DNA from 2 places in the Carnimonas bestiolae genome. Region 1 is predicted to be linked to the other one. Evidence: riboswitches for the same ligand, from Rfam matches in the RefSeq annotation. Region 1 holds a riboswitch; the other holds the start of a gene.
The links. Region 1 has a riboswitch for thiamine pyrophosphate ahead of tenA (thiaminase II). Riboswitches for the same ligand answer to the same signal wherever they lie in the genome.
Positions count from the first base shown of each region.

Region 2: it holds a riboswitch for thiamine pyrophosphate, as region 1 does, so the genes downstream of both, thiC (phosphomethylpyrimidine synthase ThiC) here and tenA (thiaminase II) in region 1, are expected to answer to the same signal.

Region 1 covers NZ_JBPCZK010000011.1:24,815-28,226, reverse strand. The annotation lists gene R84865_RS11765 (ABC transporter permease) at 1-100, opposite strand, end outside; gene R84865_RS11760 (ABC transporter ATP-binding protein) at 97-825, opposite strand; gene tenA (thiaminase II) at 822-1,478, opposite strand; TPP riboswitch at 1,564-1,664, opposite strand; gene R84865_RS11750 (PhzF family phenazine biosynthesis protein) at 1,860-2,750, shown strand; gene uvrA (excinuclease ABC subunit UvrA) at 2,860-3,412, opposite strand, start outside.
Region 2 covers NZ_JBPCZK010000003.1:164,268-167,679, forward strand. The annotation lists gene R84865_RS05680 (MFS transporter) at 1-228, opposite strand, end outside; gene R84865_RS05685 (YajQ family cyclic di-GMP-binding protein) at 483-968, opposite strand; gene R84865_RS05690 (DUF4870 family protein) at 1,287-1,664, shown strand; TPP riboswitch at 1,776-1,910, shown strand; gene thiC (phosphomethylpyrimidine synthase ThiC) at 1,994-3,412, shown strand, end outside.

The DNA.
Region 1 (3,412 bases):
GCAGCAGAAAATCAGGGATGCCCGTTAGCGTAATCAGCCACCACATCAGCAGTAGCGCAATGAAGACGACGACGCCACGTAGCGCTGCTTGGTAATTCATGCGCCTGCCCTTACCAGCTGTTGCAGCAGCTGAGCTTGGCTGTGAAGCAGATAATGGTCGTTAGGCGCGCGCGGCGGCACTCCTTCCAGCACGTGGCTATCATCGATGCCGCTGGAGGCTGATGCGAGTACCAACAGCCGGTGGCTGAGTCGGCAGGCTTCCATGGGATCATGAGTCACCAGCAGCACGGTGCGATCACGCAACAGCTCGGCAGCCAGCGCCTGAATGCGGGTGCGCGTAATGGTATCCAGCGCCGAGAACGGTTCGTCCATCATTACGATGGGTTTGTCATCGTAGAGCGTGCGAGCCAACGCGGCGCGCTGTCGCATTCCCCCGGACAACGCCGCCGGGCGCTGATCGCCGTAGGCTTCAAGCCCTACCTGCGACAGCAAGGCGTCGACGCGCTGACGATCGACGCGGCGGCCGGTCAGCTTGGCGCTCAGGGCAATGTTGTTGCGGATGGTCAGCCACGGGTAGAGCAGGTCACGCTGGCCCATCCACGCCAGACGCCCCGCAACGGGCTGACCATCGCTGGTAGTAATGGTGCCGGACGTCGGGGGCATCAGCCCCGCCAAAATACGAATCAGGCTGGTTTTGCCCACGCCGCTGGCGCCCAGCAGCGACACCCATTCGCTGGCCGGTAAGGTAAAGCTGACCTTGTCGAACACCACGTGATCGCCGAAACGCAATCCCAGGTTGCTCACCTGTATCGCCGGTGACGTCATACCGACGCCTCGCTAGCGGCATTCAGCCCCATCTGCCAGAAGCGGGTCTCAAGCTGAGTCGCGGTAGTGAAAATGGCGCTGACTTCCTCGAAACGTGACTCAGTGCCGCGTTCTCGCCATAGCTCATCCATCAACGCGAGCGCGCTTTTGACTCCATCGAGATAGGCGGCGTCACCGTAGTTATGAATCCACGCTGCGTAAGGATGTCGCTCAAGCTGAACATCGGGACGCTGCAGTAGCGTTAGCCCAATCTCGGCATAGCCCGCCACGCAGGGCAGCAAAGCGCTCAACAAGTCGAGCGAATCGCCAGCATGGCCTATATCCAGAACATAGCGCGTATAAGCGATGGTCTCGAAAGCCTCGGTCGCTGTTTGCAGCTGTTTTTCGTCGATTCCCCACTGCGCGCAGTAATGAATGTGCAGAGGAAGCTCATCGAGGGTGGCATTAAGGGCGGCGGTGGCGAAACGCATATGGCGGACTGAACGCAGCTTGCTAACAAGCAGGGCGTAAGCACGAGCAAAATGCGTCAGAAAGAGATAGTCCTGCACCAGATAGTGCTTGAAGGCAGTAATCGGCAGGGTGCCTTTCGCCAACTGCTGGACAAAGGCGTGGGTAACGTAGGCGTGCCAGTTGCTGCCCGTATGCTCGCGCAAGCGGCCGTAGATGCCTTGATCAAACGAAGGAAGAATGACACAGCCTCCTGGTGAAAAGTGGACTCCAGGAAGGCGAAAGAGCATTGTGCAAGAAGATGCCCATCCCTTCGCTGGAATAACCCAGATCAGGTTCGAAGGGTTTGGCTATCGCCATCTCAGTCCATCAGGACACCCCCTGGTACCCCCAGTTATACGTGATGTTGCGGGGTGCTGTCATCAGCCGCATGGATAAACGTGTGTAACGAGACTGCTTTAGTGCATGCACGCGTTCATCGAGAGCGGCAACGATGCCAGTGTTGTCTTCTGCCAAATGAATAAACGGTGTTAACGTCGACGACATGTACCGCGAATATGGCCGGTGATACACGCAGGAGTCTACTCGTGTCCTCAATTACCCGAGATACAGGTCTGAGCAATGCTTCGCTTCAGCATTTAGCTGCTTTTTCTGTCGCCGACAAAGGGGGGAATCCCGCCGGAGTAGTGCTGTGCGATGCATTACCTGAACCATCGGAGATGCAGGCGGTTGCCAAGCAGTTAGGGTATTCCGAAACGGTGTTTGCTTGTCAGCAAGACTCAAGGCAGTGGCGTGTTCGTTACTTCGCACCAGAAATCGAGGTGCCGTTTTGCGGTCATGCCACGATTGCCTTGGGCGCAGCACTAGCGAAAACCTTCGCAGAAGGCGAACACGAACTGCTGTTGAACATTGGCAATATCAGCGTGAAAGGGAAACAAGCGGGGGCTCGATGGGAAGCCGAACTGCGTTCGCCGCCAACCCGCAGTTCGGCCCCTTCGCGGCAATTGCTGACGGAAGCGCTTAAGCTATTTGGCTGGTTGCGTGAAGAATTGGATGAGCGGTTGGCCCCAGCCTTGGCTGAAGGTGGCGCCTGTCATTTGGTGCTGCCGTTGGCAAACCGCAGTTTGCTTGCCGCAGCTCGTTACAATTTTTCTGCCGGACGGCGGTTAATGGAGGCGCATGGGCTTACCACTATTGCCTTGATATACGCTGAGTCTTCACAGCTGTTTCACGCCCGCAACATGTTTGCCGCAGGTGGCGTTTATGAAGACCCCGCAACGGGGGCCGCCGCTGCCGCACTGGCAGGCTATCTGCGCGATGCGGGGTGGCCACATCACGGCACGATCGACATCTTGCAGGGCTATGATATGGGCATTCCGTGCCGGCTGATGGTCAGAATGTCACCCGACAAGGGATCGGGGGTGTGGGTATCCGGTAGCGTGAGAGAACTGAGCCCTGAAGGTGTAGAAGAGCGCTAATCAAGCGCTTCAGTAGGGCTGAGTGACGGCTAGCCAAGCTTGGCAACGAACAAAAAAACGGCCATCGGGGGTTACCCGATGGCCGTTGTGCATGCGCGTACGTGAGCGGCTATGCGTTGGCTTCACGCCGCTTTTGTGCGGCTTCGAGCATCGGCTTGAGGAAGCGGCCGGTGTGCGATATGTCGTTCTCCGCGACCTCTTCCGGGGTGCCGGTGGCGATAATCTGGCCGCCCCCCGAGCCGCCTTCCGGGCCAAGATCAATCAGCCAGTCAGCGGTTTTGATGACGTCGAGGTTGTGCTCGATCACCACGATGGAATTGCCCTGATCGCGCAGTCGGTGCAGTACCGTCAGCAGTTGGCGAATATCCTCGAAGTGCAGACCAGTGGTGGGCTCATCGAGAATATAGAGCGTTTTGCCGGTATCGCGTTTGGCCAACTCGCGGGCAAGCTTGATGCGCTGTGCCTCCCCGCCCGAGAGGGTAGTCGCGCTCTGGCCCAGCTTGACGTACGTTAGGCCAACGTCGATCAAGGTTTGCAAGCGCCGAGCGATGGCGGGCACCGGAGCGAAGAACTCCAGCGCATCCTCGACGGTCATTTCGAGCACTTCGTGAATGTTCTTGCCCTTGTACAGCACCTCGAGGGTTTCACGGTTGTAACGCTGA
Region 2 (3,412 bases), on a different contig from region 1:
GGCGTAGGCGCGAATATAGCCAATGCGCAGCAGCAGCCGTTCGTTCAACAGCGCGCCAATGCAAAGCCCAGCGTAATAGGCAGCGGAGATAAGTCCGATAGCGCCCACTGAAACACCGCTCGAAGCGAGCCGCAGCGGCACTAGCGTGGAAAGGAAACCATTGCCCAATGCAATGATGAAGAGTCCCAACAGGGGCGGGAAGATCAACGCAAGCATCTGACGCGCCATTGACAGCCTCACACGGTCATCTAGAAACGACGAACTACATACGCAATATAGCGGCTGGCGGCGATTTCACATGGCATGTGACGCTTAGCCCACCGAAGGGGTAAAAAAGTGCGCGGACTATACGCCCGCGCCCTGAAATTGCCAACAAAATTATTGCGCTGCCAATGCGTTTGGCCAACAGCGCACGCAACCGCCCGCCACCAGCGCCGTTATGGGCTTTCATCAGCGGCGGTATTCGGCGCGTGGCGCGGCCGTTAGTCGCGGAAGTTGGTGTACTGCAGCGGAATTTCCAGCGTTTCGTCGCCCTTCAACAGCGCAATGGCGGTCTGCAGGTCATCGCGCTTCTTGCCCGTTACACGCACTTGCTCACCCTGAATCTGCGCCTGCACCTTCAGCTTGGCATCCTTGATACGCTTGATTAGCGACTTGGCATCGGCCTGCTCAAGCCCCTGTTTAAGCTTTACTTCCTGTCGCGCGCGCACGCCTGACAGCTGCGCTTCCTGCTCATCCATGCAACGCGCATCGATGCCGCGCTTGATCAGTTTGGCGCGCAGAATGTCGAGCATCTGCTTGAGCTGGAAATCCTGATCGGCTTCCAATCGAATCGACTCGCCTTCCATCTCAAAGCTTGCGTTGACGCCGCGGAAATCGAAGCGCGTTTCTACTTCGCGGTTGGCCTGATCGACCGCATTGGTGGCTTCGTGCTTGTCGAATTCGGACACGATATCGAACGATGGCATGGGCTATTCTCGTCTGTTAGTCAATCTTCAGCGCCTAGGCTGCTGCCGCTAGTAACGCCGGATAAAGCATTATTCTAGTACGTGAACCAAGGCGACGGCGATCCCCATTGCCATTTGCGGGATATTCAACGCTCAGCGCTGATTGCAGCAGATCCACTACAGCACTGGCGACTTTGATAGAATACGCTACCAACAGCAGCGGACACCGTTCGACAGATCAGCACCTATGGGCACTTTCTCTGCCATTAGCGTGTCCAATACCGATATTCAGCGGCTGAGGCATTCAGCGTCGCCGCCCTATTGTTAAGGAAGTTATTCATGGCAACCAGCGATCAACTGCCACCATCGTCTTCACCAGCGGTTCATTCAGACAGCAGCATGAACATGCCTCTGGTCGTATACGTGCTTTATTTGGTGAGTTTGTGCACTGGCTTTACTGCAATTATTGGCGTGATCATCGCCTATGTATACAAAGGCGACGCCCCGCAGTGGCAACAGCAGCACTACCGCTTCCTGATACGAACCTTTTGGATCAGTGTGTTCTACATGGTGATTGGCTATGTCCTCTCACTGCTTCTGATCGGCTTCATTATTCTTGCGCTAGTGCCCATTTGGCTGATTATTCGCTGTATTCGCGGCCTCAAGAACCTGACCGAAAAGCGCCCGCCGAATAATCTCACCACCTGGCTTTATTGATATTTGCGTGAGTGATCAGCCGTGTAGCTGCGTCATGGTTGACCAACCATGACGCTCTGCTTGCCAAGCGCTTGACCGCTCACCACTCAGGCCACACACTCACTACTGCAACAACGCTTGACGGGGCGCCGGTGAATGCCGGCTGAGATCGCATCCGGGCCAGCGCCTTTTCAGGCAGCGCCCAAATGCAGTCCCGCTGAACCTGATCCGGTTAGTACCGGCGTAGGAATCAAGCGGTGCGCTGCCATGGCTAGCGGCGCACTTCCCGCACTGCGGGCACCCGCCCTCCTTACGTTCGGTCACCGGTTTCTCCACATTGCGGAGCTACCATGACTACGCCAGCCTCACCAGCAACATCCTCCAGCAGCAAAGACTCCAAAACGGGCCACTTTCTGGCTGAAAAAGCCACCGTCGACCGCGCCGTTATCGCCCCGCTACCGGCATCGCGCAAGGTTTACGTTGAAGGATCGCGAGCTGATATTCGCGTGCCCATGCGCGAAATTACCCAAACACCGACTACCACCAGCGATACTCCGGAAGAAAACCCGCCGCTGCTGGTGTACGACACCTCAGGCCCCTACACCGATCCCAGTGCCGAGATCGATATTCGCAAGGGACTGCCAGCGCTACGACGTGCCTGGATCGACGAACGCCAAGACACCGAACAGCTTGAGCGACTCAGTTCGGAATACGGCCAGCGCCGCGCCGCCGATCCCCTGCTGGCAGCGCTGCAATTCGAGCTAAAGCGTCTGCCGCGCCGTGCCAAGGCAGGCCGCAACGTCACCCAACTGCACTATGCGCGGCAAGGCATCATTACGCCCGAAATGGAATATATCGCGCTGCGTGAAAACCAGCAGCGCCAGCAGTTGCGCAGCCAGCATGCAGAGCACGAGATGGCACATCAGCACCCGGGACAGTCATTCGGTGCCGCTATCCCCGACGACATTACGCCCGAGTTCGTGCGTCAGGAGGTGGCCCGCGGTCGCGCCATCATTCCCGCCAATATCAATCATCCCGAACTCGAGCCAATGATTATCGGGCGCAACTTCCTGGTGAAAATCAACGGCAACCTTGGCAACTCGGCGCTCTCTTCCTCGATCGAAGAAGAAGTCGACAAGATGACCTGGGGAATCCGCTGGGGCGCCGATACCATCATGGATCTGTCGACCGGCAAGAACATTCACGAAACCCGCGAGTGGATCGTGCGCAATTCACCGGTGCCAATCGGCACGGTACCGCTCTATCAAGCGCTGGAAAAGGTCAAGGGCGTGGCCGAGGACCTGACCTGGGAGCTGTTCCGCGACACCTTGATTGAGCAGGCAGAACAAGGCGTCGATTACTTCACCATTCACGCGGGCGTGCGCCTTCATCACGTGCCGCTCACCGCTGAACGCACTACCGGCATTGTGTCGCGCGGCGGCTCGATTATCGCCAAGTGGTGTCTGGCTCATCATCAGGAAAGCTTTCTGTATACGCACTTCGAAGAGATCTGCGAGATCATGAAAGCATACGATGTGTCATTCTCACTCGGTGACGGACTGCGCCCTGGTTCTATTCGTGACGCCAACGATGAGGCCCAATTTGCTGAGCTGGAAACACTGGGCGAACTGACTCAAATCGCTTGGCGCCACGATGTTCAGGTGATGATCGAAGGACCGGGCCATGTGCCGATGCAGCTAATCAGGGAGAACATGACCAAGCAGCTTGAGTGCTGCGATGAAGCGCCCTTTTACACGCTCGGCCCACTG